DNA from 2 places in the Bradyrhizobium sp. UFLA05-108 genome. Region 1 is predicted to be linked to the other one. Evidence: predicted binding sites of a transcription regulator. Region 1 holds the regulator's gene; the other holds the start of a gene.
The links. Region 1 encodes LexA, which represses DNA repair genes until DNA is damaged. Its sites were predicted from a motif close to TGTTCNNNNTGTGTTCNG; they were not measured.
Positions count from the first base shown of each region.

Region 2: the regulator LexA is predicted to act here: its motif matches at 6,364-6,381, upstream of SO140_RS11635 (ATP-dependent Clp protease adaptor ClpS).

Region 1 covers NZ_JBANAZ010000020.1:64,955-72,539, forward strand. The annotation lists partial or broken gene SO140_RS16825 (ComEC/Rec2 family competence protein) at 1-85, shown strand, start outside; gene SO140_RS16830 (hypothetical protein) at 94-531, opposite strand; gene lexA (transcriptional repressor LexA) at 1,155-1,853, opposite strand; gene SO140_RS16840 (molybdopterin molybdotransferase MoeA) at 2,029-3,240, opposite strand; gene SO140_RS16845 (hypothetical protein) at 3,468-3,644, shown strand; gene SO140_RS16850 (hypothetical protein) at 3,746-3,979, opposite strand; gene SO140_RS16855 (HAD-IA family hydrolase) at 4,113-4,739, opposite strand; gene SO140_RS16860 (alpha-hydroxy acid oxidase) at 4,749-5,882, opposite strand; gene SO140_RS16865 (S41 family peptidase) at 6,178-7,515, shown strand.
Region 2 covers NZ_JBANAZ010000012.1:41,711-49,295, reverse strand. The annotation lists gene SO140_RS11655 (patatin-like phospholipase family protein) at 1-651, shown strand, start outside; gene SO140_RS11650 (GntP family permease) at 655-2,109, shown strand; gene SO140_RS11645 (tannase/feruloyl esterase family alpha/beta hydrolase) at 2,251-3,867, shown strand; gene SO140_RS11640 (host attachment protein) at 4,001-4,450, shown strand; gene SO140_RS11635 (ATP-dependent Clp protease adaptor ClpS) at 4,604-6,331, opposite strand; gene SO140_RS11630 (MDR family MFS transporter) at 6,437-7,585, opposite strand, start outside.

The DNA of each region.
Region 1 (7,585 bases):
CGAGCTCAGCCTCGCACCGCGGCCGGCTACTCCACGCAGCAAGGATGCTACGCCATCGGAGGCCGACCTGCAGGCCGAGGATTGAAAGACGCGTCAGCCGATCGGCAGGCGTGTCGTGGGCGTCGTGGTCGTGTGCTGCTCGACGGCGGGCTGCTCTGTCTTCTCGCCGAGCGGCTGCGTCACCGGCAATTGCAGAACCGTGGCACGCTGTCCCTCGACGAGCTGCGTTACCAGCACGTAGTTGCCGTCGGGGAATTCGATCGCATCATGATGACGATCGGGAATGTGCGGATCGACCTTACCGAACTTGCCGACGCGGGAATTGACGGTGCGCGTCCAGATCCAGCGATTGTCGTAGCGGACGTTGTCGGCGAAGGCGAGCTCGGTGCCTGGCAGGAGGCAGACGGCAACCGAGAGATCACGCTCCGACGCAAATCCACGCGTCGAGGTGCCGCGGAAGGTTGTCGTGACGATCGTCTCGCCGACTTGAGCGGGGCGGGTCGCAACGGCATGTAGGCTGTAGTCACACATCGGAGTGCTCCTCATGCGAGATAGCAGGTCCGCGCCCCCCCGGAGGCGCAGGCCTCTACCAGAGTTGGAAGCCTACGAGTGTATCGCGTTTGTGGGCAAATCTGCGGCCCGTCTGCGCATCGCCCGATCACATTATCTTTCCCGGCAAACGAGGAACAAAGCCTCTCGCCGAGACTCTATCTTGGTTCACATCATTCACTCACGCGAGCTTCCATCAGCGCCGGCAGCGGAGTACCCTGAAGAGGGCCAGCTCGCCTGCGGCGCAGGTGCGATCGCATTGTTGGAATTGCGGAATGGCGCGCTGGTTGCCGCCGCGTGCTCTGCCTTTCGGGCGGCGTGGCCTTTCGGGCGGCGTGGTGTTGCGCTGCATCGCTCGCAGGTGCCGATCCCGCGATCAAGGCTGCCGAGATCACGCCTAAAATCACCTGCCGCATGGGTTTTGTCCTCTGCAGCCCGCACAGCGCATTCGCGCCTGCCATGCTTGAGGATTAGCTCTGTGCAGGTGTAGGGATAATCACAGTGGAAGCGACAACGCTATTTTGCTGGAGCGGACGATCCGTCCGCCCGTATCGCCGTGCGATGGCTGGCAATCTGCCGGGCAATCGGTACTTTCTGCTGGGCAATCAGTACTTCCGATACAGCCCGATCAGCTTGCCCTGAATCTTCACCCGGTTCGGCGGCAGGATGCGCACCTCATAGGCGGTGTTGGCGGGCTCCAGCGCGATCGACGCGCCGCGCCGGCGGAAACGCTTGAGCGTCGCTTCCTCGTCGTCGATCAGCGCCACCACGATGTCGCCGGTGTCAGCGGTCTCGTTGCGCTGGATCAGCGCCATGTCGCCATCCAGGATGCCGGCATCGACCATCGAATCGCCGCGCACTTCGAGCGCATAGTGCTCGCCCGAGCCGAGCATGTCCGGAGGCACGCTGATGGTGTGGCTGCGGGTCTGCAACGCCTCGATCGGCGTGCCGGCCGCGATCCGTCCCATCACGGGCACGGCGACCGGACGCTCGCCGTCGTCGACAGACGCGCTGGCGCTCCGCACCTTGCCGAGATTGCCTTCGATGACGCTCGGCGTGAAGCCGCGGCGGCCGGCGCCTGCGGCTTGAAGCTCGGGCAGCTTGATGACCTCGATGGCGCGCGCGCGGTTAGGCAGGCGACGGATGAAGCCGCGCTCTTCCAGCGCGGTGATCAGGCGGTGAATGCCGGACTTCGAGCGCAGATCGAGCGCGTCCTTCATCTCATCGAAGGAGGGCGGCACACCGCTTTCCTTGAGGCGCTCACTGATGAACCGCAGAAGCTCGTATTGTTTGCGCGTTAACATCTCGACCAAATCCCCCGGTTGATGTCGTTCGATTCCGAGACGCCAGATTCAGCAGAAGCCGCTAGATGCTCGAAACAAATCATGAACGGACACTATATGTTCGATATGTGTTCCGCAACCACTTAATTTTGTGTGAACGCGGCGAAGTTCGCATCACGCGCGAATCAGATTGCACTCACAAGGGCAGCCGCAACACCTCGCAAGGCGTGCCTGCTTCGGCCTTTGGCGCGAACGGCGCGCGCACGAGAAGTGCTTGTGCGGTAGCAAGATTCGCAAGCAGCGAGGAGTCCTGGTGGTTGACGGGAACGGCCACCAGCGTGCCGTCCTCGCGCTCCTCGAGCCGTGCGCGCAAATAGTCCTCGCGGACGTCGTTGGGCCCGACGTCGCGCCCGAGCACGGCGCGCTCGCGGCGGTGATGAACGCGCGAGCGGCCAGCAAGCGCGCGAATCAACGGCACCATGAACAGGAAGCCGCAGACATAGGACGAGACCGGATTGCCGGGCAGGCCGATCACCCGCATCGCGCCGAGATGGCCGTGCATCATCGGCTTGCCCGGCCGCATCGCGATCTTCCAGAACGCCATCTCGAAGCCTTCGGCCTGGAGCGCTGGCCTGACCAGATCGTGGTCGCCGACCGACGCACCGCCGGTCGTGATGAGGATGTCGGCGCCGCTCTCGCGGGCCCGGCGGATCCCGGCGGTGGTCGCCGCAACCGTATCGGCGGCAATGCCGAGATCGACCGTTTCGGCGCCCTCGGCCCGCGCCAGCGCGTGCAGGGCGTAGCCGTTGGAGAAGACGATCTGGCCCGCGCCGGGCGTTGCGCCCGGCATCACCAACTCGTCGCCGGTCGCGAGAATCGCGACCCTCGGCCGGCGACGCACGGCAAGCTCCGGATGGTTCATGCCGGCGGCCAGTGAGAGGTCGCGTTCGGTGAGTCTGGCTCCCTGTCGCAGGAGCACGTCGCCCTCGAAGAAATCGACGCCAGCAGGACGGATGTGCCGTCCAGCGATCGCGGCCTCCTTGATCGTGACGCGCCTGCCGTTTGCGACCGTGTCCTCCTGGATTACCACCGCGTCCGCGCCATCGGGCACCACGCCGCCAGTGAAGATCCGCACGGCCTGGCCCGCGCCAACCGCTCCCGCAAATGGCCGGCCGGCCGCGACCTCGCCGATCACGGTGAGCTCTGCGTCCACCGTCGCCGCGTCGGCGGCGCGCACCGCATAGCCATCCATCGCCGACATCGCCTGCGGCGGCTGCGTACGCCGCGCGGCGACATCGCGCGCCAGCACGCGATGGTAGGCCGCATCCAGCGCAACCATCTCCTCGGCCACCGGCTCTACGCCGGCAAGCACTGCGGCAAGCGCGTCGGACACCGGCATCAGGGCCACGGGCAAACTCCTGCTGAGCAAATCGAAGGACAGGTCGCGTTGCGTTCTAGCCGAGTGCAGGCTTCGAGGCAAAAGGGGGCGATCACGAAGGCGGAGATGAATTGTCCCTCCAGCACCGGAACGGCAGGGATGCCCTTTAGGACAATATCGCGCCTTTCCGCTTCCAGCTCAGAATTGCCGCGCGCCATCGCACGCAGGTGCGTCAGGAGACATCCGGGAGAACCCTGATGGCAGAGACTTCAAAGCTATCGGTTGAGAAAGCGCTCGAGAAGCTGCGCGGCGATGAGCCGCCGAAATCGAAGAGCGCAAAGCTGGACGAGGAGATCGAGGCGCTCAAGGAGAAGACGAGCCGCATGCGCGCGCAACGGCAGCGTCTCGATCGGCCTCAACCCAAGCGCAGTTGAATGCGCCTAGCGTGGACGCCGCGCGATCGTCTCGATGACGAGAAGGACCGGGATGACGGTGGCCAAGCATGCCACGGCGACAACCAGGCTCACGGCTAGCATCAGGTGGCTCCCGTTTCATTGTCCGGATCGACGTCGGGCGCCTTCAGGCTGTGATCCATCTCGGGCAGGGGGTCGCCCTGCGATTTGAGATCCGCCGCCTTGCTGACCAGCTTCGCGGACAGCTGCGAATTCGACGTTGACTTGGCGAACTTGAGAAGGATCGAGGCTTGCTTGTTGAAGTAAGACTTGCCCAACACGATCACGCATCCGTTGTAGAAAATCCCAACGGACATACGACTCCCGACGCGTTGATCCGTTCCGGGAACTCTGTCTAAAAATGCACAGAGTGAGTTGGTTCCACAATTTGCTGAAAAAGTTCCCCGTGATGGCCGGAACCGAACGCTGAGCGACCGCAGCAATGGGTGCTTAGAATCCCAGCGCCTTCAGCGCCTCGCCGACGTCGTGAGGCGACGTGACGTGAACCGCGGTCAGCCCTCGTGCCCGCGCGCCTTCGATGTTTTCGGAGAGATCGTCGAAGAACACGATTCGCCTCGCCGGCACGCCGATCGCGGCGACGACATGGTCGAAGGCTTCCGCATCGGGTTTGCGCAGGCCGATGCTGGAGGACAGGTACATCTCGCGGAAATGGCCGAGCACGTCGGCATACTCCTTCGAGAAATAGTCCACATGCGGCCGGTTGGTGTTGGAGAAGGCGTAGAGCGGCACGTGTTGTGCGGCGCGCGGCAGCAGGTTTGCGATGTCGGGCATCTCGCCCGCGAAGATCGCGTTCCACCCCTCCAGGAACTGCGCGTCGGAGATTTCGATCCCGAGCGAGCGGCGCAGCGAGTCGAAATAGACCTCGTCGCTGATCTTGCCCATCTCGTGCAGCCGATAGGCCTCATCGCGGACATAGCGCGTCACGATCGATTGCGGTTCGCAGCCGGCATGTCCCGCCCAGCAGGCGATCGCCTTGGAGAAATCGATGTCGAGCACGACGCGACCGAGGTCGAACAGGAGCGCATCCGCGCTGCCGGGAGAGAGGAGGGAGGTCATTGCATCCTTTCAGTAACGATAAGGCTCGATATCCAGCAGCGGAAACGCGCTGAACACGCTTGGTACGTTGGTGGCGGTCGCCGGATGCAGGCAGGATGCGTTCACCTCGGCAAACGAGGTGGCCCCCAGCAGCCCGAGACAGCGCAACACTTCGTCTTCGAGTAGCTCCAACATCCGTGTGATGCCGGATTCGCCGGCCGCGGCCAACGCCCAGCACTGCAGGCGCCCGATGCCGACGAGGTCCGCGCCCATGGCGAGCGCCTTGACGATATCGGTGCCGCGGCAGAATCCGCCGTCAACCATGATCTTCGCGCGTCCCTTCACGGCATCGACGATCTCCGGCAATACGTGCATGGCGCCGCGGCCATGATCAAGCTGGCGACCGCCATGGTTGGAGACGTAGATCCACTCGACGCCGTGATCGAGGGCGATGTGCGCGTCCTCTGCAGTCGCGATTCCCTTGATGATGAGCGGGATCTTGAACTTGTCCTTGATCAGCTTCACGGTCCGCCACTCCAGGCCCTTCTGGTAGTCGCCGCCGGTGGCGCGCAGCCGGCTCTCGCGAACATAGCGCTTGGCGATGTCGCGTTCGCGACGGCTGTAATGGGCGGTGTCGACCGTCAGGCAGAACGCGGCGTAGGTGCTTTTCACCGCGCGGGCGACGACATCCTCGACGAAGGCGTCATCGCCGCGGACATAGAGCTGGTAGAAGCGCAGCGCATCGGGAGCTGCTTCTGCGGTCTTCTCGAGGCCCGGATCCGACACCGAGCTCAGCATATGCGCTGCACCGAAGGCGCCGGCCCCGCGTGCAACGGAGGCTGCGCCGTGCGGATCGAAGATTTCGAGCGCGCCGACCGGCGCCAGTACGACCGGCAGGCGCATCTTGCGGCCGAACTGCTCGACGGAACCATCGACATTGCGCATGTCGCGCAGCACGCGCGGGCGGAAGGCGATCTCGTCCAGCGCCATGCGGTTGCGGCGCATCGTGGTCTCCGTCTCGGCGGCGCCGACGATATAGTCCCAGGCGTTCTGGTTGAGGTTGGAGCGCGCCTTGCGAATGAATTCGTGCAGGTTCTGGAACGGCTCGTCGCTGGCACCCAGTTCGACGTTTCGTTGGGGCCGGATACGGGGCGCGTCGTTCATTGTTATCCTCCCGAGAATTTGAAGCCTTATTCCATCGCCTAACCGGTTCGGCGCGCCAAAACCATCCCAAAATCGCATAGCTTGAACGCGCTGGCCGGACGGGTCGATTCCGCCCCCGGCGCGAACCGGCCGAGGAACGTTGCCAAAAGTTTAGGCTGGGACGAAGGGTTTTTTGCCGGATGCAAGCCAACGTGGCGGACCGGCCTTGAAGAAACCAGAATGGTATTGTGAGACACCGGCTGGATCGCCATTTGCATGGCGGCTCCCAACCGCCAGCGAAAAGGCCAATCGATCCATGCGGAAAACCCTGCTGTTCCCCCTCGGCGCGCTGACCGGCGCGTGTTTGACTCTGCTGGCAACCTCTCCGCAAGGCGGGCAATGGGTGGCGAGAGCGGCGGCGGGCGCGGACGATGCCTATTCGCAACTGAACCTGTTCGGCGAAGTTTTCGAGCGCGTCAAGGCGAGCTACGTCGAGAAGCCCGACAATTCCAAGCTGATCGAAGGTGCCATCAACGGCATGGTCACCTCGCTCGATCCGCATTCACGCTACATGAACGACAAGGCCTGGACCGAGATGCAGGAGACCACCTCCGGCGAGTTCGGCGGGCTCGGCATCGAGGTCACGATGGAGGAGGGCCTCGTCAAGGTCGTGGCGCCCATCGACGACACGCCGGCCTCCAAGGCCGGCCTCCTGTCCGGCGATCTCATCAGCAAGATCGATGGCGAGGCGGTGATGGGGATGACGCTCGAGCAGGCCGTCAACAAGATGAAGGGCCCGGTCGACACCAAGACCAAGCTCACCATCGTGCGCAAGGGCGCCGACGCGCCGCTCGACGTCGCGATCACGCGTGAGATCATCCATGTGCGCCCGGTCCGGTTCCACACCGAGGGCGGCGATATCGGCTATATCCGCCTCACCTCGTTCAACGAGCAGACCACCGACGGACTGCGCAAGGCGATTACGTCGATCTCCAAGGAGATTCCGCAGGAGAAGCTCGCAGGCTACGTCGTCGATCTCCGCAACAATCCGGGCGGGTTGCTCGACCAGGCGGTCTCGGTGTCGAGCGCCTTCCTCGCCCGCGGCGAGGTGGTGTCGACCCGCGGCCGGAACCCGGAAGAGACGCAGCGCTTTACCGCGCATGGTGGCGACCTCACCAAGGGCAAGCCGCTGGTGGTGCTGATCAATGGCGGTTCGGCTTCTGCGTCCGAGATCGTGGCCGGCGCGCTGCATGATCACAAGCGCGCCACACTGATCGGCACGCGATCGTTCGGCAAGGGCTCGGTGCAGACGATCATCCCGCTCGGCTCCGGCAGCGGCGCGTTGGCGCTGACCACCGCGCGCTACTACACGCCGTCGGGCCGCTCGATCCAGGCGCAGGGCATCGCGCCCGACATCGAGATCCTTCAGGACGTCCCGGCGGAGCTGAAGGGGCGTGTCGACACGATGGCCGAATCCCAAATGCGCGGCCATCTCTCCGCAGCCGACGGCAGCGAGCAGACCGGCTCGCAATCCTACGTGCCGCCGGAAGAGAAGGACGACAAGGCCTTGCATGCCGCCTTCGACTTCCTGCACGGCGTGACCGTGAATGCCGCGGCCGCGAAGCCGGCACAAAAGACGGCGGTGCCGAACTGAGGCCTTAGGCCGAGATGCGGTAGGGTGGGCAAAGGAGCGTCAGCGACGTGCCCACCGCTTCTGTATCCGC
Region 2 (7,585 bases), on a different contig from region 1:
GATTACAATCCTCTGCGCAAGGTCCTCGCCGAGAGCATCGATTTCGAACGCCTCGCGCGTTCCGAGATCAAGCTGTTCATCACGGCGACGCGGGTGCGCACCGGCCGGGGCCGGATCTTTCGCAACGCGGAGATCACGGCCGACGTTCTCCTGGCCTCGGCGTGCCTTCCGACCATGTTTCGCGCCATCGAGATCGACGGCGAGCCCTATTGGGATGGCGGCTTCGCCGGGAATCCGACGATCACGCCACTGGTCCGTGAAAGCGAGGCCTGCGATACCATCCTGGTGCAGATCAATCCGACGGAACGGCCGGAAGACCCGCGCAGCGCAGCGGAGATCCTCAACCGTCTCAACGAGATTTCGTTCAACTCGCCGCTGATGAAGGAATTGCGCATGATCGCGCTGCTCCGTCAGGCCGCCGATCCCGGAAGCGGCGAGGGTGCGCGCTGGGCGCGGATGCGGACGCACCGGATCAAGAGCGACATCCTGACGAAGTTCGGCGCCTCCTCCAAGCTGAATGCGGAATGGGAGTTCGTCTCGATGCTCCGCGCCGAGGGCCGGCTGGCTGCAAGCGAATTCCTCGAACGTCACCGCGAGGACGTCGGCCGGCGCTCGACCGCCGATCTCGATGTTCTCCTGGCGGAGTGCTGAGACGTGGGGCTTCTCGGCATTCTCGTCGGGCTCGGCCTGCTCGTGGTGCTGGCTTTCCGCGGTTGGAGTGTCCTGCTGCTTGCCCCGTTCGCGGCGCTCGTCGCCGCAGCATTCGGCGGCGAGCCGCTGCTCGCCAACCTGACGCAGGTGTTCATGGCGAGCGCCGCGGGCTTCCTTGCGCAGTTCTTTCCGATCTTTTTGCTCGGCGCCGTCTTCGGCAAGCTGATGGACGATAGCGGCGCGGTGACGGCGGTCGCCGCCTTCATGGCGCAGCGACTCGGCGAACGCCGCGTGATCCTCGCTGTCGTGCTGGCAGGAGCGCTGGTCACCTATGGCGGCGTCAGCCTGTTCGTCGCCTTCTTCGTCATTGCGCCGATGGCGCAGTCGCTGTTTCGAGCCGCCGGGATTCCACGCCGTTTGATCCCAGCGGCGATCGTGCTGGGAACGTCGAGCTTCACCATGTCGGCGCTGCCGGGCACGCCGTCGATCCAGAACGCGATCCCGATGCCGTTCTTCGGCACGACGCCGTTCGCCGCACCCGGGCTCGGCATCATCGCTTCCCTCATCATGCTCGGCACGGGCTTGTGGTGGCTGCAGCGGGCGGAGGCCGCGGCCCGCCGCGCCGGCGAAGGTTTTGGCGCAGACACGCAAGAGGCGGCCGAGGACGTCGTTGACGATGAATTGCTGCGCGAGCGCGCCACGCTCGCCCGCGAATTCGATCCGGCGGAGATCCGCCATGGACGTCGCAGCGAGGCCCCCTCGCCGGTGCTGAGCGCGGTCGTGCCGCTCATCGTCGTCGTTGCCGTCAATCTCGTGATGTCGCTAGTGGTGTTGCCGCGGCTGGATTTCTCCTATCTGGGTGAGCCGCGTTGGGGCGGCACGTCCTTGTCCGCCGTCGCCGGCGTATGGTCTGTCTCGGTTGCGCTTGCGGTCGCGATCGTCGTGGCCATTGCCATGAACTGGACGAGGCTCGCGTCGTTGCGGCAGACGATGGATGCCGGCGCGAATGCGTCCGTCCTGCCGGCGCTGAGCGTTGCAAGCCTGGTCGGATTCGGCGCGGTGATCGCCGCGCTGCCGGCTTTCGGGACAGTGCGCGACTGGGTGCTCGCGATCGAGGGCGGACCGCTGGTGTCGCTCGCGGTCGCCACCAACATTCTGGCCGCGCTGACCGGCTCGGCATCCGGCGGCCTCACGATTGCGCTCGACGCGCTCGGCCAGACCTATGTGGAGATCGCCGCAAAGGCCGGCGTTGACCTCGCGCTGATGCATCGCGTGGCGGTGATCGGCTCGGGAACGCTGGACATCCTGCCGCACAACGGCGCGGTGGTCAGCCTGCTCGCGATCTGCGGACTGACCCACCGCGAGAGCTACCGGGATATCGTGATGGTCGGCATCGTCTCGTCGCTGCTGGCGTTGGTCATCGTCATCGCGCTCGGCAGCGTCGTGGGGTCGTTCTGACCGTGGGCAATCCCGCGCTCGCGATTGACGGACGCCCGCGCGCTGCGTTCAATGCGACGCTTGCCGTGATAACAAGAGATCCGGGTGGAAACGATGACGCGTTCTCAGATCAATATGCATGTCTGCGCCGCGAGCCTGCTGATGGCCATGGCTCATGTCGACGGCGCATCCGCGCTGACGCTGGCCGAGGATGCCGACAACGTCTGCAGGGGCCTCGCTTCGGACGCCGGTGCCATCAAGATCGACTCCGCGGCGATCCAGGCGCCGTCGCCGCTCGCCGTCGCCGAACGCGGACCGACACCGTCGGGACGTGTCACCCCGGCTAGTCCAGCTTTCTGCAAGGTGCTCGCTCACATCGAGCCAACAGACCCAAAAGCGCCGCCGATCAAGTTCCAGGTCAACCTGCCGGTCGAATGGAGCGGGCGCTCGCTGCAATATGGCGGCGGCGGATTCAACGGCGTTCTGATCACCGGCCTTGCGCTGCCGCCGTCCTATCCCTTCGACAAGCCATCGCCTCTCGCGCGCGGCTTCGTTACCTATGGCACCGATTCCGGCCATGAGACCAGGCCGGGCGAGCCGCCTCAGGCCTTCGCGCTCAATGACGAGGCGTTCGAGAACTTTTCCCATCGTGCCTACAAGAAGGTGCGCGACGCAGCCGTCACCCTGATGGAGCGCGCCTACGGCAAGAGACCTGAGAAGATGTACTTCATGGGCTCGTCCGAGGGCGGCCGCGAAGGACTGACCATGGCGCAGCGCTACCCCGAGGATTTCGACGGCATTTTTTCGCGCGTGCCGGTGATCAACTGGGTCGGCTTGCAGCACGCCGGCACCCGGTCCGGGCTGGCGACCATGGGCGACGGCTGGATCAGGCCGGCCCAGGTGAAGCTCGTGGGTGATGCGGTGCGCGCCGCCTGCGACAAGGCCGACGGCACCGACGATGCGCTGGTGCAGGATCCTGTCGGCTGCAAATCGATCTTCAAGCCTCAGAAGCTGCGCTGTGCGAGCGGCCAGAGTGACGACCGATGCCTCACCGACGCGCAGATCAAGGCGATCGACACCCTGCACGACGCTTACAAATTCCCGTTTCCACTCGCCAACGGCCTCGATGATTATCCGGGCTGGGGCGTGTCGGGCGAGGATACGTCATCCGGCGGCCCGACCGGTGGATGGACGGCGTGGTGGCTTGGGACCGCGGCGCCCGCGCAGCCGCCGGCGCCGAACAACGGCATCGCCTGGATCTATGGCGCAGGTACAATTCAATATGTCTTTGCACGCGACCCCAAGCTCGACGTCACCACCTACAAGCCCGAAGACCACAGCGCGCGTTTGCTCGAAGTCTCCCAACTGATGGATTCGACCAATCCCGACCTCCGCCGCTTTCGCATGCATGGCGGCCGCCTGATCATGCTCGAGCATATGGCCGACTATGCGCAGAGCCCCTATGCCGGCATCCGCTATTTCGAGAACGTCGAGCGCTTGATGGGCTCGGCGACGACGGATTTGTTCGCAAGGCTCTACACGGCGCCCGGCGTCGACCATGTCGGCTCCGGCGCGCCGGCAAATGTCGATATGCTGAGCGTGCTGATCGACTGGGTCGAGAAGGGCAAGGCGCCCGGCGACCTCGAGGTCACCGAGCAGAAGGTCGAGGCGCCGGCGTTCTCGGTTGTGCGCGCGCTGCCGCTGTGCCGCTGGCCGGCCTGGCCACACTACGAGGCGGGGCCGGTGACGGAGTCGGCGAGCTTCTTCTGTGCGCAGTAGGCGGCACAAGTTCCCGTGCTCACGCCTTGGTCAGCACAGCATACGCATCTCGCCGTGGTGGGCTCGCGTTGATTTGAATCAACCCGCTTGCGGATGAAGGGTTGAATGTCGAAACGAAAGCTGGAGCGTCGACATGAGCGGCCTGATGATCCCCCACGGCGCCTTCGTCTTCATCGGCGACGGCTGCAAGGCGCTGTTCCTGCGCAACGAAGGCAATCCCGCGAAGCCGAACCTGAAAACCGAGGACGTGTTCGCAGATGATAATCCGCCGACGCGCGAACAGGGGACCGATCGTCCCGGCCGTGTCAGCAAGCCGACAGGGCAAAGGGCGGCGGTCCAGCCGACCGACTGGCACGATATCGAGGAGCATCGCTTCGCCCGGCGTGTCGCAGCCGCGATGGAGCAGCTCGTCCGCGAGCGCGACGTGAAGGCGCTCGTCGTCATTGCACCGCCACGCGCATTGGCGGACCTGCGCGACGCGTTCCATGCGGACGTCAAGGCGCGCATCGTCGGCGAACTGCCCAAGGACCTGACGCGGCTTCCGGTCGACGACATCGCCCGGCATCTCGCGGCGGAGTACTAGACCAGTCTAAAGCGCGATGAGATTGGAATGAATCGTCATCGCGCTTTAGATTTTCGTTTGAGCATGATCTCCGCGCAAACGCGTTCCGCGTTTGTCGCGAGGGAAAACCGCTTCACACTTTTCCGGATCATGCTCCAGCGGCGAGAACGGTCATCATCCCGCCGCCATCGCCTGCGCGCCGCCGAGCAGCTGCGCATTGAGGCGACCGCCGGAGAACAGCATGTCGTCGAGCGCCTCATTGATGTCGGCTGAGATGACGGAATGGCCACCGTCACGCGCCAGGCTCGCCTGTGCCAGCCGCCGCATCAATTCCTTGATGAAGGCGCAACTCGTACCTTCGCTGCGCCGCGCCGCTTCGATGATGATCGCGTCATCGAGCGGCAGCCCCTTGCCGTAGAGTCGTACCAGCCTGCTGCGGCCGATCTCGTCGGGGAGAGGCACTTCGATGGCCTGGTCGATGCGGCCGGGCCGGCCGGCAAGCGCACCTTCGAGGTCCTCCGGCCGGTTGGTGGTCAGGACGAACAGGATGTCTGCATCCTCCTTCAGCCCGTCCATCTCGTTGAGCAACCTGTTCAGCAGCGATTCCTCGCACGGACCCATGTCATTGCGGTTGCGGGCGATGAGATCGACATCCTCGATCACCACCATCGAGGGCTGGAGGAGCCGCGCCAGGCTCATATACGCGCCGAGAAGGCCCATTTGCTCGGCGGTGATGATCAGGGTCGTATGCCCGGGCAAATGCGTCGCGAGATAGCGGATTGTGTGCGTCTTGCCGGTGCCCGGCGGGCCGTACAGCAAAATGCCCTTGCGCGTCGACTGGCCGAGCTGGCGCAATTGATCGCGGGTGCCGACGAATCTCAGGACGTTGCGATCAAGCAGCCGCAGGGTCTGCTCCGGCAGGATGACCTCGTCGCGTGCGACCAGCGGCAGGCGGTGTACGGTGATGCCGCGAGAGCGGCCGCGATAATCGCGGTCGGCGTCGAGCGAGAGGATTTTGCCGCGATAGGTGCGCGCGGCCTGCATCGCCTGCTCCAGCTCGCCGAAGCATCGCTGGACGAGGGCCGCGCCTGCGATGCCCGAGGGTACGGCGATTTCGATCCGAATTCCGGCCTCACGGCTGTATTCACGATGCGCGCAGAGCAGTACCGCGTAGCGGAGATCGCCCTGCGTGCACAGCCACAGCCCGTTGTCGAGGCACTTGACCGGATTGTTCTCGCCAACGTCGACATCGAAATATTGCAGCGGTGCAATCGCCTGCGCATGGCGGCCGTCACGCAGAAGTCTCGCAATCGACAGCGTCTCGTAGCGTTGTTCGTCGTTGATGCCGAACAACCGGATCGCGGAGGCGAGCAGCCGATCGATGGCCGCCTGGACGTCCGCGCGCATGTGTCCTGGAAACTGGCGAACCGTGGTGACGAGCTTGCTGAGCGGGACGCCGGTAAAATGCCGGTCCAGAACCTCGCAGGCATATTCGAACTCCTCTTCTTCCGGCTCATGGCCCGTGTTGCCTGCCGCACGCATGCAGTCGCTGCACAACCAGATCGTACGGCTCCCGAGCCGCACGTCGGTCTGCGCCTCGGGCTTGCCGCAAAGTTCGCAACTCGTCTTGACCGGCTCGAGCGTGATCCGCAGGCCGTGACCCGCAAATTGAATGTGCTGCAGCGCAGATTTGAGAAGGGCATCGGCGACGGATCGCGGGTAGGGGCCGCAACCTGCTCGTTGCTCCCGCTCAATCCGGGTCATCAGCGCGACCGCGTCACGCTCCGACTTGCCGAAAACCCGGCGCAGCAGCTCGATTACGAATTCCTCCGGCGTATCTTCATCATCATGAATCACGAGCTGGGCCGGCCCGCCGCCATCGCTGTACATATCACTCATCATGAAATTAACTCGTGCTACAACTTAAACTTGAATGGAACAAAGAAAGAACATAAAAAATGGCGGCCGTCAAGCGTGACGGCCGCTCAAAAAATGGATGGGCGACGCCTAGTGCGCCGGGCCGCCCGCCACCTTGCCGCGCCGCATCAGCAGCACCGCGATCGCGGCCAGCACCAGCACGACGCCGATCACGGCAAAGGTGTCGGAAAAGCCCATCACCAGCGCCTGGCGCTTGACCAGCTTGCCGAGCGCGATGACGGCCTGCTCATGCGCGGCGTTGGGATCCGGCACGCCATGGGCGACAAAGTAGTTCGTGAGCTGCGCGATGCGGCCGCGGACCTCCTCGCGGCCGAGCGTCACGGATTGCCCGATGATGTTGGAATGGAATTGCTCGCGCTTGGTAACGATGGTCGCGAGCACGGCGGTGCCGATCGCGCCGCCGAGGTTGCGCATCATGTTGGAGATGCCGGAGGCGGCGGCCGCGTCCTGCGGCGCGACGCTGCCGAGGCTGAGCGCGGAGAGCGGCGCCAGCGTCAGCGCCTGGCCGACCGCTCGCACGACGTTGGGCGCGAGGAACTGATCGCCCGCATAATCGAGCGACATCATGATGTTCATGAAGGAGCTCGTGGCGAACAGCAGCAGGCCGACGGTCGCGATATAGCGGGCATCGAAGCGCTGCATCAGCTTCGGCACCAGCGGAATCAAGAGAAGCTGCGGCAGGCCGGTCCAGGCCAGCACGTTGCCGATCTGCTCGGCGTTGTAGCCCTGCACCTGGCCGAGATAGGCGGGCAGCAGATAGACCGAGCCGAACAGAGCGAAGCCGAGGAAGACCGAGGCGATCGTGCCGACGCCGAAATTCCATTGCGTGAGCAACCGCAGGCGCAACAGCGGCTTTTCCACGACCAGCTCATTGTAGATGAACAGCGCGAGGCTGACGGCCGCGACAATGGCAAGTCGCACGATGAAGGGCGAGCCGAACCAGTCGTCCTTGTTGCCTTCCTCGAGCACGGCCTGGAGCGAGGCCAGGCCGACGGCCATTGTGGCGATGCCGAACCAGTCGCCTTCGCGCAGCAGGCCCAGCTGAAGCGGCTGGCGCTCCAGCGTGAAGAACAGCGTGGTGACCATGACCGCGGTCGGGACGACGTTGACGAAGAAGATGGTCTGCCAACCGTAATTCTCGGTGAGATAGCCGCCGATGGTCGGGCCGATCGCGGGCGCAAAGGTCACCGCGAGCGAGAACATCGCAAGGCCAATCGG